Regions from separate parts of the Lachnoanaerobaculum sp. MSX33 genome, predicted to be linked through region 2. Evidence: predicted binding sites of a transcription regulator. Region 2 holds the regulator's gene; the other holds the start of a gene.

Region 1 (16,008 bases), on a different contig from region 2:
ACTTATCATCTTTATCTGTTCTGTTCTCTGTTGTACCTGTTGTGTAAACACCCTTTGCATCAGGATCCATAGCTACACCAACGAAAATATCAAGTCTTTGATCTGTAGCAGGTGCACACTTAATAATATTGTTCTGTAAAGCCTGCTTTAAGTCTACATCATCAAGAGCTGACAATCTAACAAAGTCAACACCGCCAACTGTGAAGAATCTGTCATCATTAGGTACTTCGCTTGCTACAGCCTTAGCAAGTTTGAATGTATCTTCATTTCCTGTATTCTTAGGATTGTACTGCTCTCTGTGAATATATACGGCAACACCGATCATATCCTCAAGATTTCCCATATCTTTCTTATCAAGTGTCTTTGCCTCAAACTTAATATTGCTGAGCTTTGCTGCGATATCACCGACATTTACGATATCTGAACGGAATACCTGTGCATATCCCGGATACATATTGTCAACTGTTATCTGAATCTTACCGCTTGCGTCTGTAACCGCCTTATTGTAAGGGCCTACCTTCTTTGATAATCCCTCTTTATCTACAAGCTCTGCATTGAAATCAACACTGTTGTATCCCTTTGCTCTGTCTTTGTAAGCATCAACTGTTCCCGGTGCCGCAATACTGTTGTAATCCTTAGGACCTCTTAAGAAGAACTGATCTCCAACGAATCCTGACTCATCTATACCGTCTACGATTGACCATCCTGCACCCTTCATTGTCTCATCTGAGTACTGTCCGTATAATCCGAGGTCAACGAATCTTACACCGAAATCTCCGGTTGTTGCCTTAGTTGTTACGTTTAATGAATCTGTCCAATACGCATAACCTGTTCCTGCCAATACCAATCCTAATGCTACTATTCCACCAACTAATGTGTTTCTTCTTGATTTTCTCATCTTTTCCTCCTAAAAATCGGATATTAAATTGTGAATCATGATTTCAACTTTTGAAAAACGGATGTTTTCTCGTTTTTCACTTATGCTCTAATTGTATAGCATTTGTTACATTAATAAAATGTACTCAAGTCATAATTTGAACTACCACTAAAGTAGTATATGAATAATCAAGTCTAAACTTTACTCTCAAAGAAGTATATATAATCCTTTGAAAGGATATATATCTTACCGTCCTTAGGCAGCTCTTTTTCACCTTCAATATAAAGTACAGGCTCTCTGATTTCATCTGCCAATTCTATCAGATCTGTAATACTTTTTACTCTTATTTCAGACTTTTGCGAAATATCGGGCAGATTTTCAATACAAACCATTCTGCTGCCGTACTTTCTCATCAACTCTGAAAGTTTCTTTTGTTCAAGTTCTTTTCCCTCCATATTTGCAGTAAAGAATCTTACAAATACAAGAATACCGGCAGCTACAAAAAGTAATAATATAAATATCGCATAAGAACTGAAAGCAGGCATAACATTAACAAGATTTGATTCTTTAATATCACCGCTGTCCTCCACCGGCTCGGCCTTTCTTATTTCATAGAACTTATCATTGTTTATAGGTATATCAATTCTGTATGAAAACGGCTTTTCCTCTCCGTCCACAATATACTTTCCGCTAAGCTCAACGTAGAAATCCTTTCCAGTTTCTCCGCCAAGTGCATTTTCTATCTCCTGTGCATAATTTCTGTATGCCGCTCTGTCTATACTCAGACTTTCATTTATTGAGGAGCTGCTTGTAACACTCTCAATAACCCTGCCCTCAATAATAGGATATATTTTTTCATACACCGGAACCTTCTCTTCATCTTTTCCTGTTTGATACCCTTCAAGTACAGCCCGTATAATATAATCTCCGGATATGCTTAAAGCATTTGTCATAGCAAGTTCCGATTTAAAATCAATATTTATAAAATCTGTAATTGCACTTGGATATACTCTTCCTTCTTCCAGAAATTCTTCTTCAAAAACATTGTTTTCTTTCAGATGTACCCTATAAGAGGCACCTGTTGTTATGTTATAGGAATTTACAACCACTTCCTCTGTTCGGGTATGTGGTCTTATATTTATAAATAAGAGTATCGCACTTACAAGACACAATATACCGCCTAAAACATATAGAAAAAATCTTGTATTTTTTGTCAGCTTAAAATCATCTTTTTTATCCTGCTCCAAGGTATGTACATCTTTTGTCTTTTTCCTGTTATCTTTTATGATTTTCTTCATCAGTTGTCTATAACTCCCTCCGGAATTTTATCCTGTCCTTTCAGTATCAATGTCGGCAAACCGATCTTAGGTACAACTTTTATCACTATACCCTTTATATCATTCGGTTGTACTTTCTCTTCATCGATGGCATTATTATTATCCCCCTTAGTCTCAAAACTCAAATTTCCCGCTTCATCTTTTAAAACTTCTTTAATTCTGTGGGTTATTATGATATTACCCCGCTTAAAGTTTATAATATCTCCTTTTGAAAGCTCATATATCTCGTCTTCATTTGATATTTTATGTACCAACACCACATCTCCCGGCATTATTAGAGGTTCCATACTTCCTGTAAGTATTACGGAAGGATATACCGGAAATACTCCCACGCAAAACCAGGTAAAAGCTGTTGCTGCTAAAAGTGAAATCAGATACATCACATCGCTTTTTTTATCTTCACTTCTCTTTCTTACAGTTGCAAAAACATGGTCCGATATAAACATGGCATAGACAATCGGAAAAGCGATTCCTATGGCTCCGTCAAGAAGCCACGACAATTCAGGCAATACAGGAAAGCATTTTTCAAAAATCTGTATTATCCCGATATACACTACACTTGACAGCACACCTCCATAGAATACAAATACCGACATAAGAATGTTCTTTGCCGCTATCGGCAATAAAATCTGTGTACTGTATATAAACAATTCTTTAAACTCTTTTATGGCCAAAAGATTTCCAAAATTGATTTCAACAAGACACATTATTATTGTTATTAAAAATATAGCCGTTCTCTTATATTTTAAAGTTTTACATGCCGATGCAAAAGAGTAATACCTTATCATCTCCTTTGCCGTAATTGCAGGTATTATCGTTAATGCATTTACAAATATTCCCGGAATCGATGTATCATAGGGGCTGGCTCCCAGCTTTTTCATAAATACCGCCGGCACAAATTTCAGTGCTATAAATATTATTCCCCCTGATAAACCGTATCCTACAAGGTATCTGCTTGCAGGATTTTTTACCGGTATATAAAGCCATGGTAAAATAAAAAGCATAATGCCTATCAGTATGCACCAATATAAAGACACAATAAAAGGCATCTCTAAGGTCTTTACTTTAATATATGGTAAGGCCGGAATTATTACACATAGTAAAAGTATACTTGCATAAATAATATATCTTTTTTCAAGGCTTATCTTTTTCATATCATTTGGATTCAATAATGTTCTCAGACTTATCTTCACCTAAAGATTTCTCGGGTTCCTGTGTAATTTCTTTAGACTTTTTAGGTCTTATAACGAGGTCCCTTTGATCAGGTTTGATATTATCTCTTTGTTCGGATTTTTTAACCGTATCTTCATTCTCCTCTTTTGAAATCGCCCCCTCATCCGCCTTGCTTTCTTTTTGAACCGCTTCTTCTTTTACTTCTATTTGTGCTTCATAAGCAAAGGCAACATTGGCCTTTACCTTCAGCTCATCCTTCCAGTATGCCCATGAAGTCAAGCAGAATATTAAAGCCATTGCCGATGCGGCTATACATAAACAAATTCTTTTTTTCATATTCCTCTCCTATTTACCGTCGTCCTGCACTTTAGATCCTCCCTGAAATACATCAAAAGGTATCTCACAGGAATATGTCACCACTACGCCGTTTCCTACTGAAGCTACAAGGTTTCCTTCATTAAAATCAAGATCAAGGCTTTCCTGCATTTTCTCACTGTTTATAATGAAACTTACCGGCAGTTCAAGTATTTTTTCCACGCTTTCCGCCTTGAGTTTCAGATAAATCTGTCCGCTAAACTCATCTTTTCCTTCTTCACTCAAGGTCTTATATACTTCAAACTGTAGAGGTTGCATAAAAGCAGCCTCATCTTCTCCAAGAGAATATGCCGCTCCTTCATATGCAAGCACAGCCTTATCCGCTCTCAGCTCCAAGTCCTCTCCTGTCTTTGTCATATCAAGCTTTGTATAATTTAATTTATTTACGGTACTTCCTTGTGAGGTTGTAAGAGGAAAATCCAATTTCAAGAGCTTTCCCTCAAGTAATGAATTCACAGGCAAACCCTCAGTAAATGTAATCTCAACTTCCTTATCTGTTGTACTGAACTCGGCATCTATCAAAGTTTCATTATTTCCGCTTTCATCAGTCAGATACACCGAATACTTCTCATCGGAATTTCCGGCAAATAATATATCCATAACTCCGCTCGTCATCTTCATTTCTGCCGATAAAGCGGAATGCCAGCTTGAATAAGCTCCGCCTATTGCCGCCAATCCGAAAAATAAAATCAAAAAAACAAACGGTTTCTTTAAAAACTTTCTATTACTGTGCATAACTCTCCTATCCTATATATGATTTTTATAAATTATGGCTTGTTTCAGCCAAATTAAATGCCAGTTCAAATTTTTCAATATTTCGTTCAACAAATACCAATACTTCCGTTCTGCTGTACATATCAAGCTTACCGAATATATTTGAAATATGTTTCTTTACAGTACCTTCAGATACAAACAAGTCCTCTGCAATTTTTGCATTTGTATAGCCCTCTCTTAAAAGCAGTGCGACTTCCAGTTCTCTTTTTGTCAGAGCTTCTATCTTTTTTTCTTCTTCCGTAAAGCTCCCCATATTGTCAACCAGGTCTGAAGAATAGAACTTTCCTCCCCTGTCAACAACTTTAAGGCTATACATAATATCGTCTATAAACGCATCTTTTAATACATACGCGTCTATCCCGAGATTTTTTGCCTTTACAAAATCACTTTCACTTGAAGATGAAGTTATTACAAATGTCTTTATAGCTTTATCATGTCTTTGTACCCACTCCAAAAATTCAAATCCGCTCTCATTATGTAAATGCAAATCCACAAATGCCATATCTACCGGTTTATGCTCTACCAAATCGATGGCTTCACCGACAGTGCCCGCCTGCAAGGTTTCCTCCTCCGGCTTATGAAGTTTTATAATTGATTCCAGTCCCTGTCTTGCAATAGGGTGATCGTCTAAAACAAGTACCATATTCCGTCCTCCTGTTATCTCGGCAAACTAAGTTTAACTCTAACGCCTTTTTTATTGTCATATACCACACTCAAATATCCTTTTAATAAAACGGCTATATTTCGCATATTTCTCAATCCGTTACCTTCTGAGAAGTTTTTATCCTCTCTTGAAAAACCTGTTCCGTCATCTTCTATCAAAAGCTCTACAGTGTCTGATTGCATTTTTAATTCGATATTTATATTTTTTGACTTACCATGTTTTATAGCATTATTCACAGCCTCACATGCAACTCTGTATAGAGCTATCTTTTGCGCTATCTTTATATAATCCGCTTCTTCATCCAAATTTAAATTTATCTTTACATCATTAAGCCTTTCAAGTTCCTCCATATATGCATATAGCGCATGAATAAATGTATTTATATTATCCTTGAATCTTTTTCCGTAGATACTTTCTCTAAGCTCCGCCATCGTGCTCTCTACAGATTTTTTCAGTATATGTATGGACTCTATAATATCTTTTTTTTCTACATCCGCCTTCACCTTACTTTCCAATACCGCAAGATTACAGGTAATGCCGAAAAGTTTCTGTATTACAGTGTCATGTATTTCATTTGCAATACGATTTTGTTCCTCTACAGCTACATATCTTTCTATTTGGGCGTAGGTATCCAGATTATTGAATACCGTCTTTATCAACTGTAAGTAGAAATCCTTTCCGTCATCATGCAACTCCGATGCACGCCTTATCAAAATACCGCTTAGATAATCGGTCTCTCCTATTTTTATTAATTCATAAGTATTACCGGATGACTCTATTTTTAATATTTCTACATTCTCACCATTACCGGTGTATTCATCTTGAAACTTTACCTTTTCCGATATGTCATCATATACATCTTTTTCAATACCGCAGCTCTCTATAATCTCAGGAAAATCATCACGTTCAAATTTTACAAGCACAAATTCCCGATACAAATTGTTATTTCTAAGCAGCATTGACAGCTTTTCCATGATTTTTTTCGGATCCGTCATTGCAAAGAGTCCAAAGCTTTCACTCAACTCCGTCAACATTACAAAAGCATAGTTACTAAGTTCCTTTTCTTTAGTCAGCTCCGTATTCAAACTTTCAAGTTCTTCATTTTGCTTCCCTATGTATGCTACATAATAACGGATTATATAGAACTCGCACATAAGCATACCCATGCCCAAAATAATATTGATATCCTGATAAGACGAATTTTCTATACTCTTTCCGGCTATGGCACAAAATAAACACCAGATACAGGCAATAAATGTTACTATAATATTTCTGTCTAAAGCAACCATCAACAAAATGCAGTTTACTTCATACCATAAATACGGACTGTTGAACCCTCCGCTAAGAAATATAAATATCCCATAAGCAAATACTTCCAAAACGAACATAATCCTAAAGTGCATTCTGTTCTCACAGACCTTTTTATACAGCCAGCAACTTAATGCACATGAGACTGACATCCCCAAAAAAATAATCAGATTTATATTCTCTTTGTTATATACCGAAACCGAAATATAAAATACTGTTGATATTATAAAAGCTGCTATTCTCCACAATACGTTTATATTTATATATGTGGAGCATTCTTTTCCACCCATCTAAACCGTTCCCCTGCACAGCCCCTAAAGCCGTCTATTAAAATTTATTTAATTTATGATTTAAACTTTCTATTACTTTCTTATTATATATCACTATAAGATATATATCTAGTAAAACTTTTTTTAGTAATAGTCACATTTAGAAAAGTTTGTATTGAAATAAAAAAGAGCTCTGTGATTTTATAAAAATCACGGAACTCTTTACATTTTTATTCAGCGAATTTCTCCACGCTCAACCTTTCAATATCCACAGCATTCAGATATCTCTGTGTAAAGGTCTTAAATCCTTCCACATCCTTTTCATCAGCCATAATTTCGCTTCCGGTGTTTTTGTCAAAAATCTTCTTAGACAGGAACTCATCTAAGCTGTACTTATCCGCCCGGCTGACATATAATGCCAGCAATGCTATTCCCCATGCACCGCCTTCACTTGCGGTTTCAAGCACTTCTACAGGAGCATTGATTGCTGCAGAAAGATATCTTTGTCCGACTCCTTTGGTTTTAAATAATCCTCCATGCCCCATCATTTTCTTTATCTTTACATTCTCTTTCTCTGTTAAGATATCAAGCCCCACCTTAACTGCTGTAAGTGAACTGTATAAATGTGCTCTCATAAAGTTTGCCAGATTGAACTCACTCTTAGGGCTTCTTAAAAATAAAGGTCTTCCTTCATTTAGCTTCGTAATACCCTCTCCCGAAAAATATCCGAATGACATCAGATTACCACAGTCGGGGCTACCATTTAATGAATTTGTATAGAGTTTTTCAAACAGTTCTCCATCTGAAATATTTATACCGAAAAGCTTTGAAAATTCTCTAAATAAGCCAACCCAGGCATTCAAATCACTTGTACCGTTATTTGCATGTGACATAGCCACCGGATCTCCGGCCGGTGTAGTCACCATATCTATTTCCTCATAGTAATCATTAAGTTTCTTATCAAGTACAAGCATTGCAAACATACTTGTACCTGCAGACATATTTCCTGTACCTTTTTTAATAGAGTTGGTTGCTACCATTCCGGTACCCGCATCACCCTCAGGTGGACAAAGTATACTTCCCTCTTGTAAGTCCCCGTCTTTATCTAAAAGACTTGCACCCGACTTTGATAGTACTCCGGCTCTTTGTCCTGCAACCATTACCTTTGGCAATATCTCTCTTATCTTCCACGGAAATTTGTACTCTGCAATCTTTTCTTCAAATATATTAAGCATTGATGCATCATAATCCATAGCAACAGAATCTATAGGGAATATTCCGGAAGCATCGCCTATACCTATATTCTTTTCACCTGTAAGCAGGTAATGAATATATGATGACAATGTTGTAACAAAATCAAGTTTCTCAACATGCTCTTCTTTATCAATTATTCTCTGATACAGATGTGCTATTGTCCATCTGAGCGGAATATTGAACTTAAAGCTTTCACTTAAATCCTTTGCCGCTTCCCAAGTATTTGAATTTCTCCAAGTTTGAAAAGGAGCAAGCAGATTCATATCCTTATCAAACGCCATATATCCATGCATCATAGCACTGATACCCATGTATTTTATCTGCTTTAGAGTCACTCCATACTTTTCTTTTATATCCCTCTTTATACTCGCATAACAGCTTGAAAGTCCTGAAAGTATCTCATCAAGCGGATATGTCCAAATACCGTCTAAAAAGCTGTTTTCCCAATCATGGATCCCTGTTCCCAGTACTTCTCCGTTTTCATCAGTCAATACAGCCTTTATTCTTGTAGATCCAAATTCAATTCCTAAGAATATATCTCCTGTTTCTATTATCTTTTTTACTTCCATATTCCCCCTAGTTACCATAGTAGGCATTCTTACCATGCTTTCTCAAAAAATGCTTATCCTGTAAATATTTCGGCGCTTTCACAGCATTCGGATTTATACTTAGTGCAAATAAATTCATCTTCGCAACTTCTTCCATTACTACTGCATTATGTACCGCCGTATATGCATCCTTACCCCATGCAAAAGGACCATGGCTGTGACATATACATCCGGGTATATATACAGGATTGATATTTCTTTCTTTGAAAGTTTCCACTATCACCTTACCTGTGTTAAGCTCATAATCCTCATCCAACTCTTCTTTTGTAAGATGTCTTATACATGGAATATCACCATAGAAATAATCACATTGCGTAGTACCCATACAGGCAATATCCGCTCCTGCCTGTGCAAATCCCGTTGCATAGGGTGAATGTGTGTGTACAACTCCACCTATATCTTTAAAGTTTTGATACAGTATAAGATGTGTCTTTGTATCGGATGAAGGATTATATCTTCCTTCTATACGGTTGCCGTCAAGGTCCATTACCACCATATCATCAGGTGTAAGTTTGTCATACTCTATTCCGCTGGGCTTTATTACAAAGTATTTTCCGCTTTCATCAATACCCGATACATTTCCCCATGTAAATGTCACCAGACCATATTTCGGCAAAAGCATATTTGCCTCATATACCTCTTTTTTCAGTTTTTCTAACATATTCCTCCTGATATAAATAGATTTTACGAATTGCTATATTAAGTATTTTAGCTTTTAAAATGTTTATTAGCAATAATTAATACTTTAATTTTGCTCTTTTCATTTCTTATTCTCAATTCTTTATCTATTATCTCCAATTTTAGAAATATAATTCCTACATTTTGCCGATTGATTTATCTTAAGAATTCTGTCATAATACTTACATAAATTCTAATATTTTAGGATTGTTACTGAGACGCAGGCAAGACCGAATTTACCATAGTTCTATGGTTTATTTGGTTTTTTTTATTGCTTTATGGTGGTGCGATGATCATTGAAAAAATTATAAATAATAATATTGTCTTAACCCATGACCATAAAAACAAGGAAATTATTGCCATGGGTAAGGGTATAGGCTTCGGCAGAAAAAAAGGGGATTCTCTATCGGAGTCTGAAATAGAAAAGGTATTTCGTATCAAGGAAAATGAAATGCTTCTTAAGTTTCAGGATATGATTGCGGATATCCCTATTGAAAGGATAACTCTTACAGATGATGTCATTTCATATGCAATCAATGTGGAAAAGCTTAAGCTCAGCCAAAGCATTTATCTTACTCTGGTTGACCATGTGAATTTTGCCATTGAACGATTTAAAGAAGGCATGACTCCCGAGAATGCTCTTATGTGGGAAATCAAGAGATTTTATCCTCAGGAATATGCCCTTGGACTCTATACACTCAGACTCATAGATGATAGAATAGGACTTTCCCTTCCGGATTCGGAGGCAGGCTTTATTGCACTTCATTTTGTCAATGCGCAGTACAGCACTCATATGAAGGAGACTTTAAGTCTTCCACATCTTATGAGGGATATAATGGACATTGTAAAGAGTGAATTGAACGTGGAGCTGAATGAAAACTCTATCCACTATGAAAGATTTGTTACTCATGTAAAATTTCTTATTCAAAGACTTTACAGAAATGAGATGCTACATGACGACGATACAATTTTTGAGGATATGATGAAAGAAAAGTATCCCGAAGAATTCGAATGCGGAAAAAGGATTGCAGAATATATAGAGGTTGAAACCCGTTCAAAGATAACAAGAATGGAAATGACCTACTTGGCAATTCATATAAAAAGAGTAACTATGGCAGAGGAGTAAAATATGTTCGGTTTATTTAAGAAGAAGAAAAATACATTTTTCAGTCCTATGAGCGGAAAAAGTGTTTCTATAAAAGAGGTTCCTGATGAGACATTTTCATCAGAGATGCTTGGAAAGGGAGTTGCAATCGTTCCAAATGACGGTCTTGTAACCTCTCCTGCTGACGGTAAGGTAACTATGATTTTTGAAACCTTACACGCTGTCAGTATATTAGCCGATACAGGTGAGGAAATTCTCATCCATATCGGGCTTGATACCGTAAAGATGAACGGTGAAGGATTCTCTTCCTTTGTAAAAGCGGGGGATAGAGTTAAAGCAAAAGATCCGCTTATACAGGCAGATCTTGATAAAATAAAGTCAGCAGGATTTAATACTATAACCATAATGCTTGTTTGCAATACTCCGGATTTTAAATCGGTTGAAAGTATCACAGATATAGCTGTGACTAAGGATAGTGAAATATTGGTAGTAATACCAAAATAATAAATTTTCTCTTTGACCGGCCGGCAAAGGGATGAACTTAAACATTAAGGAGAAATTTTTATGAAGTATTTACAACGTCTTGGGAAGTCTTTGATGCTTCCTGTAGCCTGCCTTCCTGTGGCGGCGATTTTGATGGGTATCGGTTATTGGATCGATCCTACCGGTTGGGGTGGAAATAACATAATAGCAGCTTTCCTTTTAAAGGCAGGCGGTGCTATCATTGACAATATGGCTATCTTGTTTGCCATAGGTGTTGCTGTCGGTATGAGTGATGATGGTGACGGTGCCGCAGCACTTGCAGGACTTGTTTCATGGCTTGTTGTTACAACTCTTTTATCAAAGGGTTCAGTAGCTATGTTTACAGGTGTTGAGGCTGATGCCGTTCCTGCGGCTTTCGGTAAGACACAGACTCAGTTTATCGGAATTATTTGCGGTCTTATCGGTGCTGTTTGCTATAATAAGTTTAAAACAACAAAGCTTCCTGATGCACTCTCTTTCTTTAGCGGTAAGAGAAGTGTGGCTATCGTTACTGCAGGCTTTTCACTTATTGCAGCTATTGTTTTATTCTTTATCTGGCCTGTTGTTTATGGTGTATTGGTAAGCTTCGGTGAGGCGATTCTGAGCACAGGTGCTGTAGGTGCAGGTATCTACGGATTCCTCAACAGACTTTTGATTCCGTTCGGACTTCACCATGCACTTAACTCTGTATTCTGGTTTGATGTTGCAGGCATCAATGATATCGGTAAATTCTGGGGAAGCGCAGAAGGCGGTGTCCTCGGACAGACAGGTATGTATATGTCAGGATTCTTCCCTGTAATGATGTTCGGTCTTCCGGGCGCTGCTCTTGCTATGTATCACACAGCTAAGGATGCAAGAAAGAAAGCCGCTTACGGTCTTTTACTTGCCGCAGCTCTTTCATCATTCTTTACAGGTGTTACAGAGCCGCTTGAGTTTGCATTTATGTTCCTTGCACCTGTACTTTACGTTATCCATGCTGTTTTAACAGGTATTTCACTTGCTGTAGTTGCACTCCTTCCTATAAGAGCAGGATTTAACTTCAGTGCCGGTCTTGTTGACTGGGTACTCAGCTTTAAAGCTCCGTTTGCACAAAATCCGCTTCTTATGGTTCCGATCGGCGTGGTTTACGGTGCAATATACTATGCAATCTTCCGCTTTGTTATCACAAAGTTTGATTTAAAGACTCCGGGTAGAGAGGATGATGAGGAAGAAGAAAAGAAGGCTGTTTTAGCTAATGATGACTTTACCTCGGTTGCGGCTATTATCTTAGAGGGTGTAGGCGGTCCTGAAAACCTTACATCTATTGATAACTGTATCACAAGACTTCGTCTTGAGATCAAGGACTATACAAAGGTTGATGAGAAGAAGATCAAATCTGCAGGTGTTGCAGGTGTTATCAGACCTTCAAAGACTGCCGTACAGGTTATTATCGGTACAAAAGTTCAGTTCGTAGCGGACGAGTTCAAAAAACTTGCTAAAAATAAATAATAATTAACACACTTCATAAAAAGGGGAGCATATCAAATATGCTCCCTTTTGGTTTACTATAATTTTATTTTGCGGATAATGCAGCCATTGTGATGTAGTTATATGGCTGATTGAAATGTGGAAGGAAGAATATATCAAGCAATTTAAGCTTGTCTATAGTTACCTTCTCCTGTATTGCAAGTGAGAACATATGGATACCCATTGACATATCATATGTAGATGCCATCTGTGCTCCAAGTATCACTCTTGTCTTTGCATCATATACTATCTTTATATTTACCTTAGGATTTGTTGTTTCAATGAATGTTGCCTTTTGTAAGTCTTCAAATGAAGTGGAAAGCACATCCATACCGAGCTGCTTCGCCTTCTGCTCGCTAAGTCCTGTGGATACAAGTTTTAAATCATAAATTGAAATAGCATTTGATCCCTGTACTCCGATAGTCTCAAGTTTCTTACCGCATGCATTATATGCGGCTATAATTCCCGAACGTACGGCATTTGTTGCAAGTGCGATATATGACTTCTCTCCTGTAGAGTTAAAAAGTACTGTAGCACAGTCACCGATAGCATATACATCCTTCTTGCTTGTCTGCTGAGTCTCATCAACTATATATGCACCGTTTGACATTGTTTCAAGATAATCTTTTCCAAGCTCAGTATTAGGTCTGAATCCTATAGCAAGAATAACCATATCACACTGATATTCATTCTTATCGGTTACTATAGCCTCTACCTTGCCGTTACCCTTAATCTCCTTTACAGTCTCACCGAAAGCAAGCTTGATACCGTGATCTGAGAGGTTCTTGTCCATAAGTGCACTGAACTCCGGATCATAGTAACTTGAAAGTGAAGTCTTTGCTATATCAACAACTATTACCTTCTTATTATGTCTCTCAAACGCCTCTGCAAGCTCTACTCCGATATATCCCGCACCGACTACCGCAATTGTCTTGATATCAGGATTTTCAAGTTTCTTAATTACTTCTTCGGCATTCTGGAAAAGCTTTACCAGCTGAACATTCTCCAAATCCTTGCCCGGTATCTGTGGTACGATAGGAAGTGAACCTGTAGCCAGTATCAATTTGTCATAGCTTTCTTCTACCTTCTTACCGTTCTCCAAAGTTGCATATACAAACTTTTTATCAAAGTCTATTCTCTCAACCTTGCTGTTCATATTTACCTTTGCACCCTGTGATTCAAGCTTTTCCTTGTTTGAATAGAAAAGTCCGTCAGGCTTTGATATCTGACCGCCTATCCAAAGTGCCATACCACATCCCAGGAAGCTGATATTTGAGTTCTGATCGAATACTACTACCTCATCTCCCTCATTGAATCCTGTGATTGTATTGATTGCACAAGTACCTGCATGATTTGCTCCAACAACTACTACCTTGCTCATATTTTCCTCCAAAATATATCTTAATATTTATTGTCATCTCTTTAACAAATTGTACTATGTTTTATAACTTTTAACAAGCATTTTCGGGCTTGTACAGTTAAATTTTTTAAAATATATTTTGTTATTTATAAACTTCCCAAAAGCATTGGAAGTCCAAGGCTTATAACAGGTATAAATGTTATAAGTAAAAGTGTAATTATCATACACAGATAGAATGGCAATGTTGCCTTTACTACCTTTTCCATAGGCAGTTTTGCTACGGCCGAACCGATAAAGAGTACTCCTCCAACCGGTGGTGTAAGAAGTCCTATACCGCAGTTTAAGATAACCATTACACCGAACTGTATCGGTCCTATTCCTATAGAGTTTGCTATCGGAAGAAGTATAGGTGTAGCAATAAGTATGATAGGTGCCATATCCATGATACATCCGAGTATAAGCAAAATAAGGTTAAGAAGTAATGCAAGTATTATAGGGTTGTTTGTAAATCCTGTGATTGCACTTGCAGCCATATCCGGAACATGAAGTGTTGTAAGGCAATATCCGAAGATACTTGATGTTGAAATAAGGATAAGTACAATTGACAATGTATTTACACATTCATCAAGAGTCTTCCATACACCCTTCCAGTCAAGACCTTTATATATGAATACGCTGACAATAAGGCTGTAGATAACCGCAATAGCTGCCGACTCTGTTGCAGTGAACACACCGCCTACTACACCTACAACTACTATAAGCACTGCCGCCAATGCCCAGAATGATACGCTGAGCTGCTTTAAAAGCACCTTCATCGAGAACTTCTCACCCTTCGGATAATTCTTTCTCACTGAAATAATATATGAACCGATCATAAGTGATACCGCAAGCAATGCTCCCGGAATATATCCTGCAAGGAATAAGCTTCCTACCGATACACCGCCCGCTGTGGTAGCATATATAACCATGTTATGTGAAGGAGGTACCAAAAGTCCCTCGCATGATGATGTAATTGTAACCGCTGTAGAAAAATCCGCATCATATCCCTGATCCACCATCATAGGTATAAGGATTGAACCGAGTGATGCCGTATCTGCTGCCGCAGAACCTGAAATTCCTCCAAAGAAGTATGAAGCCACGATATTAACCATCGCCATACCTCCACGCATCCAGCCTACACAGGCATTTGCCAGTGCAATAAGTTTCTCCGATATACCGCCGCTTCCCATAAGGCAACCCATTGTTATAAAGAACGGTACCGCCATAAGTGAGAATGATGAAATACCCTTAACCATCTGCTGACATATTGTTGAAAGCGGTTGTCCCTGTGCCAAAAGGCAGAGCAAAGATGAAAGTGCTACCGCATATGCAATCGGGAAACGCAAAAATATCATTACAAAAAAGCTTATAAGTAATATAGCAATTGCTACTCCTGTACTCATGCCTGCACCTCCTTAGGATCTTCTTTTAAGCAAATAGCCTTTATATGATTATAAAGTGCCTCAAGCTCAAATATTAACATTGCAACACCTGCTAAAGGTATCGGGAAGTACTGCCAGAATTTTGAAAGTCCCGGCATACTTACATAAGTACCCTTTGCACCAATCTTCATAGCATATTTCCATCCTACCACTATCATTACCACTGCAAGTATCAAAACCGCAACATCTGAAAGTACATCCAAAAATCTTACAACACTCTTAGGCAGATACGGATCAAAGGCCGTCATTCTGATATGTGCGCCTCTTCTTATTGCAAGTGCGGCTGAAAGCACTGCCATATATGCCATAAATGTTAGAACTATCTCCTCACTCCATGCGGGATCCGGTATAAATGATACATATCTTCCGGCAACCGCCATTGTTGTGATGGCAATATCTCCTATCAATAACAGTTTACATATAAGCAAAACAAATTTGTATGTAGCATCATATGCCGGCTTTATTTTATCTACCGCCTTAAAAAAATCTGACATAATTACCTCTTATTCTATCAACAAACCTCTTGGAGAAGTCTCCAAGAGGCAATAATATTATTTATCCAAGTCAACTAACTGCTGATATAATTCTTTCTGATCTGTTGTGTTCTTATCGATAACATTCTTTGTAGCTTCTTTCCAAGGTGTTTTATCTGTTACTTCAACAACATTTACACCTGATGACTTAAGCTCCTCTAAAACCTTATCCTCCGCCTTTTGA
Region 2 (16,008 bases):
GCTATGATAGAATGTACATAGAAGTATATCGTATTTATAAAAGGGTGAGTATGATGGATGATGTAATAATTGAAGTAAAAGGGCTTTATAAGTTCTATAAAGCGGGAGAAAATATAGTACATGCCCTTGACGGCTTGGATTTTACTATAAATAAGGGAGAGTTCGTGGCGATAGTAGGTCCTTCGGGTTCCGGAAAATCTACACTCCTTAATATGCTGGCAGGACTTGAAAAACCGACTAAGGGAGAGATAATAATCGGCAAAACTCATCTTGAAAAGCTTAAAGAAAATCAATTGGTGGCATTCAGACGAAACAATGTAGGATTTATTTTTCAATCATATAATCTGTTACCGACTATGAATGCACTTGACAATGTGGCTTTACCGCTGGTATTCAGAGGTGTTGACGTAAAGAAAAGGATTGAAACGGCTAAGAAATATCTGACTTTGGTGGGTCTTGAAAAACAGATATATCAAAACGGAAATGCTATGAGCGGAGGTCAGCAACAAAGAGTAGGAATAGCAAGAGCACTCGCTATGCAGCCTAAAATAATTTTTGCAGATGAACCGACAGGAAATCTGGATACAAAGACTACGGCTGAAGTACTTGAGCTGATGAAGCGGATTGTAAAAGAGGAAAATCAAACTCTTATTATGGTTACACATGATAATGATATAGCTAATGTTGCAGACAGACAAATCAGAATAGTAGATGGAAAGGCGGTTTAGTTAATATGAACGGTGTAAAGAAAATTTTGGGAATTGTGATGATTCTTTTAATGGTCATTATCTCACAGGTAGAATCTTTTGCAAAGTTAAGAAACATAGAAAGCAACAATGTATTTCATCAGGATAAGATACCTGTCGGAAAAACAGGTAAAATGATGAGTGTAACATTTTATGTTGAAACGGGTTCAGACTATGCGGATGCATGGGCAGGTATAGCTTATGATGATGAAGAGGATGAAAATATAGAATTTCCTTTTGAACTTACATCCGAGACTACAGACAGAAAGCATGTAGGAAAGATAAGTAAGGGTAAGAAAAAAAGCATTACTATTTCAGCAAGAGTAAGAAGAGATATTCCTGAAGGTTACTACGGTATTCCTGTTTATCTGGCAGATGACAAAGAAGGTGGAAGAGGTATACAGGAATATATAAATGTTTATATTCAAAAATCAGCCACAACCGACAGCAGTGAATCGGAAGCGGTAAAGGATGTGGAGTTTACTTTAGGTGAAGGACAGTCAACACCCAGAGGTAAATATCCTGATGTATTAAACTTCGGTCTTAATCTTGCAAATACAGGTAAGCTTACAGCCTTTGATGTTACCGCTCATATGGTGATGGATAAGGACAATACGGTTTTTCCGTTTGAAATAAATGATGCCAACTATGACAGACATTTTGATAAGATTGAGAGCGGAGGAGTTACAAGCCTTGATTACAGTTTTGCAATACAAAAAAACACCTATACAGGTTATTATCCGATAAAGCTTGAAATCACATACCGTGACTCTACCGAAGGTGAAATAAAAAAGACTGAAGAGCAATTCTTTGTACATATACAAAATAAAGATAAGGATGCAACAACCACTTCACCGGGAGAATTTAATCCGAATGACAGAACAAAGGCAAGAATAGTAGTAGACAGTTACAGAACGGAGCCCAAGGATGTATTTGCCGGTGAAACTTTCGATTTGATTATTGTAATGAAAAATGCTTCTGCAAGTGTAGCTGCCAGCAATATTTTATTCACATTGGAATCTGAAAAGGCGAGTGACAGTGCGGTATTCAGTATGGAGGAGGGATCAAGTTCTCATGCAGTGAATTCTCTGCCTGCAAATCAAACCACCGAGCTTAGACTTAAGATGAGTGCAAGGGCAGGTGTGGATCAAAGGTCATATTCAATTACAATAAATGAGCAGTATGATTCACCGGAGTATAAAAATGCTACTGATAAGGTCAGTATAGATATACCTGTAAGACAGGTTGCAAGGATGAATATCGGAAGCTTTGAAATCAACCCTGACAGTATAAGCGTCGGTGATGATGCAAATATCACATTTCAGATAAATAATACCGGAAAGGTAGTTCTTTATAATCTTATGGCAAAGTTTAAGGCGGATTCAATAAAGGAGAATGAAGCCTATATAGGAAATGTTAAGCCCGGTGAGAGCGGAAATGTGGATGTAAATTTGACAGGTAAAGCAGTAACTGCAGATGACGGTAAGATAAACCTTACTATAAGCTATGAAGATGAAAACGGAAATATAACAGAGGAAACAAGAGATTTTATCCTGAATGTAAACGAAGAGGCGGAAACTGATTTTGATATAACAGATCAGCAAATACCTGAAGAAGAAAACAGGAGATTTAATCCTTTACCTGTTATAATCGGGGGAGGTTTATCGTCTGTTATTATAGCAAGTGCTTTGATATTGAAGAAAAGAAAATCAAAAAAGGAGCAGATGTAAATGAAATTGCTTGATTTACTTAAATTAAGTATTTCAAACCTGAAAAGAAGAAAGCTTAGAACTGTACTTACCGTACTGGGTGTACTTATAGGTACTGCTTCCGTTGTGACTATGCTCTCACTCGGTATCGGACTGGATGAATTGAATAAAGAGAGCATCGCACAGTCGGGGTCACTAAAAGCTATAGATGTTACCGTTCCATACAACAGACAAGATGATTCATCAAATAAAAAGGCGGAACCCTTGCGTATAAAGGATGATACTATTGAAACTTTTTCAAAGATAGAGCATGTGGAAGGAGTATCTCCCGTGCTGTCAACTTATGTAATTATCATGCAGGGACCTTATATGCAAAACACTCAAATAAACGGAGTAAATGAAGAATATATGGCTGAAATAAAACTTGAGAGCGGTCATATTCCTACAGATAAGAAAAACCTTGAATTTGTATATGGAAATTTTGTTATTAAAGATTTTCAGAATCCTAAAAAGCCAAATGAATCATTTTATCAGACTAACAAGCTTCCAAATGTGGACTACAACAAGCCCATGTTTGTTATCTTTGACACGGAAGCCTATGATAAGGCAAATGCCGGAGGGGAGAATGCACCGAAGCCGCCAAAGAAGTATATTATAGATACTGCAGGTGTGGTAAAAGGAGGTGCTTTATTGGATGATTATGACAGTTACAATAATTTCAGTTTCGGAATATATTGTAATATAGACGCTTTAAAGGCAATGCTTAAGAAAGTCTATAAAAACAAACCTATTCCCAATCAACCTACAACAAAGAAAGGTAAGCCGTTAAAGTATCTGGTATATGATTCCGCCAAGATATATGTGGATGATATGAAAAATGTTTTGACAGTTCAAAAGCAAATCACAGATATGGGTTTTCAGGCCGAGTCTCAAATGGAGTGGATTGAACAAAGTAAAGCCTCTACAAATATGATTCAGATGGTACTTGGCGGTATCGGAGCCGTGTCATTGTTTGTTGCTTCTATAGGTATTGCAAATACTATGATGATGAGTATATATGAAAGAACCAAAGAAATCGGAATTATGAAGGTCTTAGGCTGTGATATGAATCGTATACGAGATATGTTTCTTATAGAATCGGGTGCTATCGGACTTATAGGAGGCTTGACCGGAGTTATTTTTAGTTTTATTATTTCAATTGTAATCAATGCTCTTGGAGTGGCGGTGGCTGTTTCCGGAGTAGACGGAAATATATCAAGAATACCGCCGTGGCTTGTAATATCAGCAATTATTTTTGCGGTTATTATAGGAATGCTGGCAGGTTTCTTCCCTTCTTTAAGAGCGATGAAGTTAAGTCCGCTAACTGCACTTAGAAACGATTAGGAGGTTTTATGTTTGAGTATCTGTCAAAATTAGAGTACCCGGGTAGAGGAATTGTACTTGGAAAGTCGGATGACGGTAAGAATGCCGTCTTTGCCTATTTCATCATGGGGAGAAGTGTAAATTCAAGAAACAGAATATTTGAAGTACATGGTGATGATATAAGTACAAAGGCTTTTGATGAAAGTCTGCTTGGCGATCCGTCTTTAATTATCTATTCTCCTGTAAGAGTATGTGATAAAAGTGTAATAGTAACAAACGGTGATCAAACGGACACGGTTTATGAATATTTAAAGACCGGTAAAAGCTTTGAAGATGCACTGTATACAAGAACTTTTGAACCTGATGCACCGAATTTTACACCGAGAATATCAGGACTTATTGAATTAAAAGACAGACTTAAACTTAAACTTTCTATATTAAAGAGTGATGAAGGGGATGAAAACCGGACTTTAAGATTTTTCTATAATTATGACAATGTAAAAGCAGGTGAGGGATTTTTGATTCATACCTATAAAGAAAATTCGGATCCTCTAAAAAGTTTTGAAGGTGAACCGAAAAAGATACAGATAACCGGAGATATAGATGAATTCAGCGAAAAACTTTGGAACTCTCTTGATTCGGAAAATAAAATATCTTTGGCAGTCAGGTATATAAATTTGGAAACCGGTGAATATATACAGGTTATAAAGAATAAGTTGGAGGGTATGTAATGAAAGAGTTGATTTTAAAGTATGGCTGTAACCCTAATCAAAAACCTGCAAAAATTTTTATGGAAAACGGTGAGGAACTTCCTATAAAAGTACTTAGTGGAAATCCGGGCTATATTAATTTACTTGACGCCTTAAACGGGTGGCAACTTGTTTCAGAGCTGAAAAGAGTAAGTTCTTTACCTTCCGCAACAAGCTTTAAACATGTATCACCTGCAGGCGCTGCAATAGGACTTCCGCTTAATGATGTTTTAAAGAAGATATATTGGGTGGAGGATGACGAACTTTCACCTCTGGCCTGTGCATATGCAAGAGCCAGAGGTGCGGACAGAATGTCATCATTCGGTGATTTTATCGCTCTGAGTGATATTTGTGATAAAGAAACCGCTTTACTTATAAAGAGGGAAGTATCTGACGGTGTAATAGCGCCGGGATACAGTGATGAAGCTCTTGAAATACTTAAAGCAAAGAAAAACGGAAAATATAATGTCCTTCAAATAGACGAAAACTATATTCCGGCAAAATCGGAAAAGAAGCAGGTCTTCGGTATTACATTTGAACAGGGACATAATGATTTGGATATAAGCATGAGCCTGCTTGAAAATATTGTGACAAAAAACAAAGATTTGCCTGAGAGTGCAAAACTTGATCTGCTTATATCTTTAATAATTTTAAAGTATACTCAGTCAAATTCCGTTTGCTATGTAAAAGACGGACAGGCAATAGGTATAGGAGCGGGGCAGCAGTCAAGAATACATTGTACAAGACTTGCAGGAAATAAGGCGGACAACTGGTTTTTAAGGCAGGCTGAATGTGTGCTTAATCTTCCTTTTAAAGAGGGAATAAAAAGAGCGGACAGAGATAATGCAATTGATGTTTACATAGGTGATAACAGCGTTGAGGAGCTTTTAACCGAAGGAATGTGGGAGCATATCTTTACACAAAAACCGGATGAATTTACAAGGGAAGAAAAGAGAGATTGGCTGAAGAATCTAAAGGGTGTAAGCCTTGGTTCGGATGCATTCTTTCCGTTCAGTGACAATATTGAAAGAGCAAAAAGAAGCGGTGTGGAATTTATTGCACAACCGGGAGGTTCTTTAAGAGATGATGCGGTTATAGAATGTTGTAATAAATATAAAATCACCATGGCATTCACAGGCATAAGGCTTTTCCATCATTAAGCATATTATTGAAAAAATTTGTTGATTTAATATATATTTTATTATAAAATTTAAATAATCAATAGGTTTATAACAGTTTTTTATTGATATTCCGGATATTATGGAGGGGTTATGGCAATATTAGTTACCGGTGGTGCCGGTTATATCGGAAGTCATACCTGTGTTGAATTGTTGAATGCAGGTTATGAAGTGGTTGTAGTGGACAATTTGGTAAATTCTTCAAAGGAATCACTTAAGAGAGTTGAAGAGATTACCGGAAAGTCTTTACGTTTCTATGAAGTCGATTTGTTGAACCAAAAGGCTCTTACAAATGTATTCAAAGAAAATAATATAGATGCAGTTATACATTTTGCAGGATTAAAGGCGGTTGGAGAGTCTGTATATAAGCCGCTTGAGTATTATCACAATAATATTACAGGAACTCTTATTTTATGTGAAGTAATGAGAGAGTTCGGAGTGGAAAAGATAGTATTTTCATCAAGTGCTACAGTATATGGAGATCCTAAGGTTGTTCCTATTACAGAGGATGCACCTCTCGGTGTTATAACAAATCCATATGGAAGAACAAAGGGAATGCTTGAGCAAATCCTTACAGATTTGCATACTGCAAATGAAAAGTTCTCGGTAATGCTTTTAAGATATTTCAATCCTATAGGAGCACATGAGTCAGGCAGAATCGGTGAAAATCCTAAGGGCATTCCAAACAATCTATTACCTTATATCACACAGGTTGCCGTTGGTAAACTTGTATGCCTTGGAGTATTCGGAAATGACTACGATACCAAGGACGGTACATGTGTAAGAGACTATATCCATGTTGTCGACCTTGCAAAGGGACATGTGAAGGCTCTTGAAAAGATGATGAGAGATCCGGGAAAGGTGGATATCTATAATCTTGGAACAGGTATAGGATACAGTGTACTTGATGTAATAAATGCATTTGAGAAAGTAAATGATTTAAAAATCAATTATGTATTCAAAGACAGAAGAGCCGGAGATGTACCTGCTTGTTATGCAGATCCTTCACTTGCGCTTAAAGAGCTTGGCTGGAAGGCTGAGAAAAATATTGAAGATATGTGTAGAGACTCTTTCAGATGGCAAAAGGCAAATCCGAACGGATTTGAAGAGGAGAACTCTGATATAGTAGTCAGAAAAGACGGTTCAGTTATTAAAAAATAAATATAAATTATATGCCTTACGGAGTTTTCCGTAAGGCGGTTTATAAAGGAGATTATGCTTAGTAAAATACATACAGCAGGTCTTTTAGGTATCAATGCATTTCATGTCTGCTGTGAAACCGATATTGGTGACGGTCTGCCGGGAATTATTCTAATAGGTTCTCTATCCGGTGAAGTCAAAGAGGCGGCAGACAGAGTAAAGACCGCAATAAAAAATTCTAAATATTCTTTTTATCCCAGAAAAATCGTTATAAATCTATCCCCCGCAGAAATCAAAAAAGAAGGTTGTGGCTATGATTTACCTATTGCCATATCAATTCTTGAGGCACTTGGAACAATAAAATCCGATATATTAAACAAATCACTCTTTGTAGGTGAGCTTTCACTCAGTGGTGAATTACTTCCTATAAGAGGCATACTGCCGATTGTTATATTTGCAAAAGAAAACGGCTTTGAAAATGTATTTCTTCCATATGATAATCTGGCAGAGGCAAATATAGTTACAGGTATTAAAAATTATGGTATAAAAACTCTAAAAGATCTGATCGAAATTCTAAACGGTGAAAAAACTTATTCGGAAAATATTCAAATACAAATCCCGGAAACAAAAGAATACAGTGACTTTTCGGATGTAAACGGACAGATATTACTAAAAAGGGCTGTGCAGATTGCTGTTGCAGGACGTCATAATATATTGTTTATAGGACCTGCAGGTACAGGAAAAAGTATGATTGCCAAAAGGATTCCCGGAATAATGCCAAATATGAGCGATGAAGAGGCTTTGGAAGTTTCGAAGATATACAGCGTATGTGGGCTGCTTAATTCAAAAGAGCCTGTATTAAAAATAAGGCCTTACAGGGACCCTCATCACAGTGTTTCTCCACAGGCACTTTCAGGAGGAGGCAGGATACCTAAGCCCGGTGAAATTTCTCTGGCACATAAGGGAGTATTATTTTTAGATGAGCTGGCGGAGTTTAAGACAAATACCATAGAGGTACTTAGGCAGCCTATGGAAAACAAAACTGTAAGTATTTCAAGAGTAAATGCAAGTATTGAATATCCTTCAGATTTTATGCTGGTTGCGGCTACTAATCCGTGTAAATGCGGATACTATCCTGACAGAAGTAAATGCAGTTGTAATGAGGCTCAGGTAAGAAAATATCTTTCAAGAATATCAAAACCGTTACTTGACAGAATAGATATAACTGTTGAGACTTCACTGATAAAATATGCAGAGCTTAAAGGTGAATTTAAAAATATCAGCAGTGAAGAAATAAAAAATTACATAGAAAAAGTAAGGCAGATACAGCTAAACAGATATAAAGATTATGGGTTTTCTTACAATTCTGAAATTCCGGCAGGTCTTATAAATAAATTCTGTGCTTTAAAAAAGAGTGATGATATTTTCCTATCTGATTTATATGAGATGAAAAAGATGAGTGTAAGGGGACTTCATAAAATATTAAAAGTTGCAAGAACTGTTGCAGATTTTAATGAACATAAAAATATTGAGCATGATGATATATGTGAGGCTATATCATATCGCTCTTTAGAAGATAAATATTGGTAAGGAGGAAATATGCAGATAAATAATATTTCAGACAGAGAAGCAATGTTTTTTCTGTCAAGTTTAGCGGAGCTCGGTTATGCTTCAAAGCGTGCTATATATGAGAATATTAAACCTTTATACAGTATTTTTGAAATGAACTTTGAAAATTTAAAGATGAAAGTAAAACTAAGTGAAAAGCAAATTAAGGCTGTTTTAGGATTAAAAATTAAACTAAATGAACTACATGAAAAATATCTGTCTTTAGATGAAAGAAAAATAAAGTTTATACTTCCGTTTGAAGATGATTATCCCAAAAAGCTTTTGGATTTAAGAGATTATCCTTTCGGCATATTTGTAAAAGGTGATATTCCAAGGCAGAGAAAGAGCGTAGCAATAGTGGGCAGTAGAGGTGCAAGTGAATATGGATTTGGAATGGCAAAGTTTATTGCACAGGAACTGGCTGCAAATGATGTGGATATAATAAGCGGAATGGCACTTGGAGTCGACAGTATGGCACATGAGGGTGCTGTTATTTCTAAAGGAAAAACTTATGCAGTACTTGGCACAGGAGTAAATGTATGTTATCCTGATAGCAATTTTACTCTATACAATAAGTTATGTAGTGAAGGCTTTGGAGGTGTTATATCTGAATTTCCTTTGGGAACAAATCCTTTAAAGTTTAATTTTCCTATAAGAAACCGTATTATTTCAGGTCTGGCGGATATTACTGTAGTAATAGAAGCAAGACTTAAGTCGGGTTCACTTATAACGGCAACACATGCCATAGAACAGGGGAGAGAAGTATTTGCACTACCGGGAAGAATAACAGATTGTATGAGTCTTGGATGTAATAAATTGATATCCGACGGTGCCGGTATTATAACCTCACCTACGGATATTTTGGAAGCACTTGATCTTAATGTTGATAAAAAAATTCAAGTATATAATGAAAAAAACTCTAATATACTTGCAAAGAATGATAAAAAGGTTTATAGTTGCCTTGATTTAAAACCGAAATATATAGATGACATAATCAAAGAAAGCGCTTTAGACATCTCTCAAGTGCTTAGCTCACTTTTATTACTTGAATTGGAAGGTTTTATCGTACAAGTATCATCAAATTATTATTGTAAGAGATTAAGTTAGTAAGGGGTTAAAATGGCTGGAAGTTTAGTGATAGTGGAGTCGCCTGCAAAGGTAAAGACCATTAAAAAATATTTAGGTTCGGGGTATGAGGTTACGGCGTCAAACGGGCATGTGCGGGATCTGCCTAAATCCACAATGGGTATTGATGTTGAAAATGACTTTGAACCGAAATATATTACCATAAGAGGCAAGGGCGAGTTACTTGCTAAACTGAAAAAAGATGTTAAAAAAGCTGATAAAATATATCTTGCAACCGACCCTGACCGTGAGGGTGAGGCAATAAGTTGGCATCTGTCAAAGGCTTTAAAACTTGAAGACAGTGAAAAAAAGGTATTTCGTATCAGTTTTAATGAGATTACAAAAAATGCAATAAAAGAGGCTATTAAGCATCCAAGAAATCTGGATATGAATCTTGTGGATGCGCAGCAGGCGAGAAGAGTATTGGATCGTATGGTGGGATACTCTATCAGCCCTCTACTTTGGGCAAAGGTAAAAAGAGGATTGTCTGCCGGTAGAGTGCAGTCTGTAGCTCTTCGAATGATATGTGACAGAGAAGCACAAATAGATGAGTTTATTCCTGAGGAGTATTGGACTCTTGAAGCCGAGTTTTTGACCGAGCACTCAAAAAAGACTGTAAATGCCAAGTTCTATGGTAAAAAGAGTAAGCTTGCCATAAACAATAAAGCTGAGATGGATAAAATATTAAAGGCATTAAAGGGTGCTTCATATGTGGTTTCAGAGATAAATGAGGGTGAAAGAGTAAAGAAGGCTCCTATTCCGTTTACAACATCTACCTTGCAACAGGAAGCCAGCAAAAAGTTAAACTATTCAACTCAAAAGACAATGAGGCTTGCACAGCAATTATATGAAGGTGTGGAAGTAAAGGGCAAGGGAACAATAGCTCTTATAACATATTTGCGTACAGACTCAACCAGAATAGCTGCCGAGGCAGATGCCGCTGCAAGAGAGTTTGTAGATAAAAGCTACGGATCTGAATATGTTTCAAAAAATGTTGTTACAAAGACAAATAACAATAATGTTCAGGATGCACACGAGGCTATAAGACCTACAGATGTGAATCTTACTCCGGCAATGGTTAAAGAATCTTTGCCAAGAGAGCTTTTCAGACTGTATCAGCTTATATGGAAGAGATTTGTTGCCAGCAGAATGGAAAATGCAAAGTATAAGACTACTTCAGTGAAGCTCAGTGCAGGAGATTATATCTTTACTATGTCCGGCTCAAAAATAGTATTTGACGGATTTATGAGTGTTTATACTGATGATGATGAAGAAGAAAAGGTAAGTTCGGATGCTGTTATCGGAAAGCTTAAGGTAGGAGATGAACTTAAACTTGAAAAGCTTTTGGATGTACAGCATTTTACACAGCCGCCTGCACATTTTACGGAAGCAAGTCTTGTAAAGGCATTGGAAGAACAGGGAATAGGACGTCCGTCAACATATGCACCTACTATTACTACAATTCTTGCAAGACATTATATTGTTAAAGAGCAAAAAAATCTCTATGTTACCGAGCTTGGACAGATTGTAAACTCTATGATGGTTAACTATTTCGGGAGCATAGTGGATAAGGAATTTACGGCAAATCTTGAGCAATTACTGGATTCTGTAGGTGACGGAAGTGTAAATTGGAAAACTGTTGTATCAAACTTTTATCCGGATCTTGAGTCGGCAGTAGAGCAGGCTTCAAAGGAGCTTGAAAATGTAAAGCTTGCTGATGAAGTTACAGATGTGATATGTGAAAACTGTGGAAGAAACATGGTTATAAAATATGGTCCGCACGGAAAGTTTTTAGCATGTCCGGGATTCCCCGAATGTAAGAATACAAAGCCGTATCTTGAAAAGATAGGAGTTAAATGTCCTAAATGTGATGGTGAAGTAGTAATAAAGAAGACTAAGAAGGGAAGAATATACTATGGTTGCAGCAATGCGCCTGAATGTGATTTTATGTCATGGAATAAGCCTTCTTCTATAGCCTGTCCAAAATGCGGCTCATATATGGTTGAAAAAGGAAATAAGCTACTTTGCATGAATGAAGAATGCGGATATTCCGAGAATAAGCCAAAAGAAGAATAAATATTTAAAGTTAAACGACCGACTTAATAAGCCGGTCGTTTATTTACACACAAATACTTTATTATAGCTGCTTTGTTATTCCTTATCATCATCTTTTTTATCAAGATTTCTTATCTGTTTTGTTATTACAAGATATGCATATATTATTACAGGCATTACAATATCTATAAACAATAATACAAAAAGCAATCTGATATTGTCTGAGAATATTGCAACAAGAACAGTTGAGATCAAACTGAATATAAGTAAAAGTAAGATTATTATCGCAAAAAACTTTTTCATTTTCATATTAATTTTCCTCCAGACTTAAAGTCAGTTCTTCCCACTCGTTCATAAGCTTTTCAAGCTTTTCTTCCAGAGCTGTTTTTTCTTTTTGCAGTTCCATAAGCTTACCTACATTTGAGGAAATCTCAGGATCGGCAAATTCCTCATCGATAAGAGCAAGTTTTTCTTCAAGTTTTTCTATTTCCTTTTCACATTTGTTCAAGGCATTTGTTACTTTCTTTTTTTGAGCCTGTGCAGTCTTATTTTCAATCCATTCCTGTTTTGAATCTGAGATTTCTGTAGGTTTTTCTTCTATATTATTATTTGAAAGATTGGCTGCACCTTCTACCGCCTCTCTTTTTTCAATATAGTAATCATAATTTCCTATATAGTTAAGTAATCTGTTTCCTGTAAGATCAAGAATCCTTGTTGCGGTCTTATTGATAAAGTATCTGTCATGTGATACATAGCAAATAGTACCCGGGAAACTGTTTAAGGCACTTTCAAGTACATCCTTACTTAGAATATCCAAATGGTTTGTAGGCTCATCCAAAAGCAGGAAATTTGCTTTTGATAACATAAGTTTAACCAAAGATACTCTGCCTCTTTCTCCACCTGAAAGATCACCGATCTTTTTATACACATCCTCACCTGTGAAAAGAAAAGCTGCAAGTATGTTTCTTATTTGAGTATTGTTCATCTCAGGGTAAGTATCTGAAATCTCATCAAACAAAGTCTTGTCCATATGAAGTACCTGGTGTTCCTGATCATAGTACGCAATGGAAACATTTGACCCGTAGATTACTTCACCGGTATCAGGAGTTAAAAGTCCGTTTATAATCTTTAGTAGGGTAGTCTTTCCTGTACCGTTATCACCTATAATAGCGACTCTTTCCCCTCTTTTTATTTCAAAATTTATATTTGAAAAGAGATGCTTTTCATCAAAACTCTTTGACAAATCATGTACTGTAAGCACATCCTTACCGCTTTCTTTTGAAATATCCAAAGAGAGTCTCATATTTTCTATATGAGTTTTTGGAGCTTCGACTCTTTCAATCTTTTCAAGTTGTTTTTGACGGCTCTCGGCTCGTTTTATCGACTTTTCTCTGTTAAATTGCTTAAGCTTTGTAATAACAGCTTCCTGATGTTTTATTTCCTGTTGCTGATTCAAATATTCCTTCATTTTGGCATCTAAAAGCATCTGCTTTTTTGCGGAGAAGTCTGAATAGTTTCCGGAATACATTTGGACTTCGGCGTTTTCAATATCTATGACCTTACTAACTATCTTATCAAGAAAATATCTGTCATGTGAAACTATAATTACCGCACCCTTATAGTTTAAAAGATAGGATTCAAGCCATTCTATACTTCGAAGATCCAAGTGGTTTGTAGGCTCGTCAAGTAAAATAATATCAGGTTCTTCTAAAAGCAGTTTTGCAAGGAAGACTCTTGTTTTTTGACCTCCTGATAATGTATTTATCTTTCTGTCAAAATCATTTTCATCGAATCCGAGTCCTTTTAAAATACCGATGACTTTACTCTTTGCGGCATATCCGTCCATCAGCTCATAACTGTGAGTAAGAGCGGTATATGAAGAATATAACTCTTCAAGTGCCTCGCCTGAAAGATGTTGCATCTGTTCCTGCATCTCTAACATTCTTTTTTCCATGTTAAGGATATGCTCTATAACTGTATATAGCTCATCTATAATACTTAATGTGGAATCTACATTATTTATCTGTCTTAAGTATCCGAGTTTTGCATCCTTTGCAAGTATAACATTACCGCTGTCGGCATGTTCCTCACCTGTAAGTATTTTTAGCAGTGTGGTTTTTCCGGCACCGTTTACACCGACAATGGCAACTTTTTCATGTTCATTGACTAAAAAATTTGCATCTTTTATTATCTCATTGCTTCCGAAAGACTTTGAGATATTTGTAGCATTTAAAATCAAAATTTGCCTCCTTAGCCATATAATCCACATAAGTATAGCTTAAATACATGCTTAAATGCAAGACAATTCATGATACAAATGAAGCCTTTATATGCTCAAAAACTTAATAAAATATATAATATTCACCATATATATCTGTATTGACATTTATATTAATAGATAATATACTAATTGTAGAATTCTTAACAAATGGAATTGCTGAGAATAATTTATAAATTGATATTTGGAACGGAATAAATATGGAAGAAAGAAAAATATCCAGAGCAGTCATTTCAAGACTGCCAAGATACTATAGATACTTAGGTGAGCTGTCAGAAGAGGGTGTTGAAAGAATATCCTCAAAAGAACTCAGTGAGAGAATGAAGGTTACGGCTTCTCAAATCAGACAGGATTTAAACAACTTTGGAGGTTTCGGACAGCAGGGATACGGATATAATGTAAGATATCTGTATAATGAAATCGCAAAGATTTTGGGAATTGACCGTCAGCATAATATTATAATAATAGGTGCAGGTCATTTGGGACAGGCTATTGCAAATTATGCAAACTTTGAAAGAAGAGGTTTCCTTATCAAAGGAATGTTTGATGTGGATCCTAATCTTTTCGGAAAAACTATACGTGGTGCAAGAGTGTATTCTCTTGATAACCTTGAGAAGTTTGTATCTGAAAATGATATACAGATAGCGGCACTTACAATACCGAAGACCAGAGCAATGGAAGTTGCGGACAGACTTATAAAGTCGGGAATAAAGGCAATCTGGAATTTTGCACATACAGATTTGGTTGTACCTGATGATGTAGTTGTTGAGAATGTGCATCTTTCAGAATCTCTTATGAGGCTGTCATATAGAGTCAGTAATGTAGATGCTGTTCCTTTTGAAGGGAAGTATGATTAGAGGGATCGGCACTGATATAGTCGAAATAGACAGAATATCAAATGCAATTAAAAAGGAATTTTTTTTAAAGAAGGCTTTCAATGATAGTGAAATAGATATGGCCGGAGGCAGAAACAGAGACAGTTTTCTGGCCGGAAATTTTGCTACAAAGGAAGCCTTTGTAAAAGCATTGGGAACAGGTTTCAGAGGTGTTGAACTTAAGGACTTGGCGGTACTCAGAGATGAACTTGGAAAGCCTTTTATAAAAATCTGTAATAATTCAAACAGACATTTACAAGGAATTGATGAGAATAAAATCCATGTATCCATAAGCAATACCGACTCATTGGCAATTGCAATGGTAGTAATAGAAACAGACTAATATGTGGAGATGGGGATATGAGAATTCTTGATGAAACTGCATTAAAATATATACCTGAAAGAATTAAGAATGCAAATAAAGGCAGCTATGGGCATGTTCTGGTTATTGCCGGAAGTAACGGAATGAGCGGTGCCGCATTTTTGAGTGCAATGGCGGCATATCGTTCAGGCGCAGGTTTGGTTAGAATACTTACGGTAAGCAAAAATCGTACAATTTTACAAACACTTTTACCTGAAGCAATAATAACAACTTATGATGAGAGAGAAGCATATGAGAATAAGGAATGCTTTATAAATAAGATTAAGTCATGTCTTGATTGGTCAAGCGTAGTGGTACTTGGACCGGGACTTTCTACAGATTATTATGCTAAAATCATTGTAGAATATGTTTTAGCCGAATGTTATGTTCCTATGATAATAGATGCGGATGCTTTGAATATTATTGCAGCTGATGCTACACTTACAAAGTATTATACAGATAATATTATTATCACTCCTCATATAGGGGAGATGTCAAGATTGATAGATGTATCTATAGATGATATATTATCGGATCCGGTAAAGTATGCCGAGGAATATGCAAATAAATACGGTATTACAGTAGTTTTAAAATCTCATCAAAGTGTTATCGCCGCAAAGGAGGATACATTTATAAATAAATCCGGAAGTGCAGCCATGGCAAAGGCCGGAAGCGGAGATGTTCTATGCGGTATAATTGCAGGCATGTTTTGTCTTGGCATAGATGATGATATGGCTGTGGCGCTTGGAGTTTTCATACACGGCATGGCCGGCAGTATTGCCGGTAAAAAATATGGAGAGCACAGTATTTTGGCAAGAGAAA

Evidence for each region. The regulator Rex, encoded in region 2, represses fermentation and respiration genes when NADH is low (regulators of the CRP and FNR family bind a similar motif). The targets are predictions, from matches to a motif close to ATTGTTAANTANTTAACAAT.
Region 1: the regulator Rex is predicted to act here: its motif matches at 13,861-13,880, upstream of nox (H2O-forming NADH oxidase).

What each region holds. Positions count from the first base shown of each region.
Region 1 is NZ_AZXX01000061.1:38,724-54,731, forward strand. Features, by position in the region: gene HMPREF1495_RS05815 (hypothetical protein) at 1-898, opposite strand, end outside; gene HMPREF1495_RS05820 (DUF5305 domain-containing protein) at 1,072-2,175, opposite strand; gene HMPREF1495_RS05825 (signal peptidase I) at 2,175-3,368, opposite strand; gene HMPREF1495_RS05830 (hypothetical protein) at 3,370-3,723, opposite strand; gene HMPREF1495_RS05835 (hypothetical protein) at 3,733-4,497, opposite strand; gene HMPREF1495_RS05840 (response regulator transcription factor) at 4,523-5,179, opposite strand; gene HMPREF1495_RS05845 (sensor histidine kinase) at 5,194-6,798, opposite strand; gene HMPREF1495_RS05850 (xylulokinase) at 7,008-8,600, opposite strand; gene HMPREF1495_RS05855 (L-ribulose-5-phosphate 4-epimerase) at 8,608-9,300, opposite strand; gene licT (BglG family transcription antiterminator LicT) at 9,607-10,443, shown strand; gene HMPREF1495_RS05865 (PTS sugar transporter subunit IIA) at 10,447-10,926, shown strand; gene nagE (N-acetylglucosamine-specific PTS transporter subunit IIBC) at 10,987-12,432, shown strand; gene nox (H2O-forming NADH oxidase) at 12,497-13,831, opposite strand; gene HMPREF1495_RS05880 (TRAP transporter large permease) at 13,957-15,252, opposite strand; gene HMPREF1495_RS05885 (TRAP transporter small permease) at 15,249-15,785, opposite strand; gene HMPREF1495_RS05890 (TRAP transporter substrate-binding protein) at 15,843-16,008, opposite strand, start outside.
Region 2 is NZ_AZXX01000092.1:19,854-35,861, reverse strand. Features, by position in the region: gene HMPREF1495_RS11570 (ABC transporter ATP-binding protein) at 51-728, shown strand; gene HMPREF1495_RS11565 (COG1361 S-layer family protein) at 734-2,476, shown strand; gene HMPREF1495_RS11560 (ABC transporter permease) at 2,477-3,838, shown strand; gene HMPREF1495_RS11555 (IMP cyclohydrolase) at 3,847-4,548, shown strand; gene HMPREF1495_RS11550 (phosphoribosylaminoimidazolecarboxamide formyltransferase) at 4,548-5,726, shown strand; gene galE (UDP-glucose 4-epimerase GalE) at 5,838-6,905, shown strand; gene HMPREF1495_RS11540 (YifB family Mg chelatase-like AAA ATPase) at 6,960-8,474, shown strand; gene dprA (DNA-processing protein DprA) at 8,484-9,599, shown strand; gene topA (type I DNA topoisomerase) at 9,612-11,693, shown strand; gene HMPREF1495_RS11525 (cell division protein DIVIC) at 11,769-11,981, opposite strand; gene abc-f (ribosomal protection-like ABC-F family protein) at 11,983-13,911, opposite strand; gene HMPREF1495_RS11515 (redox-sensing transcriptional repressor Rex) at 14,151-14,807, shown strand; gene acpS (holo-ACP synthase) at 14,800-15,168, shown strand; gene HMPREF1495_RS11505 (NAD(P)H-hydrate dehydratase) at 15,186-16,008, shown strand, end outside.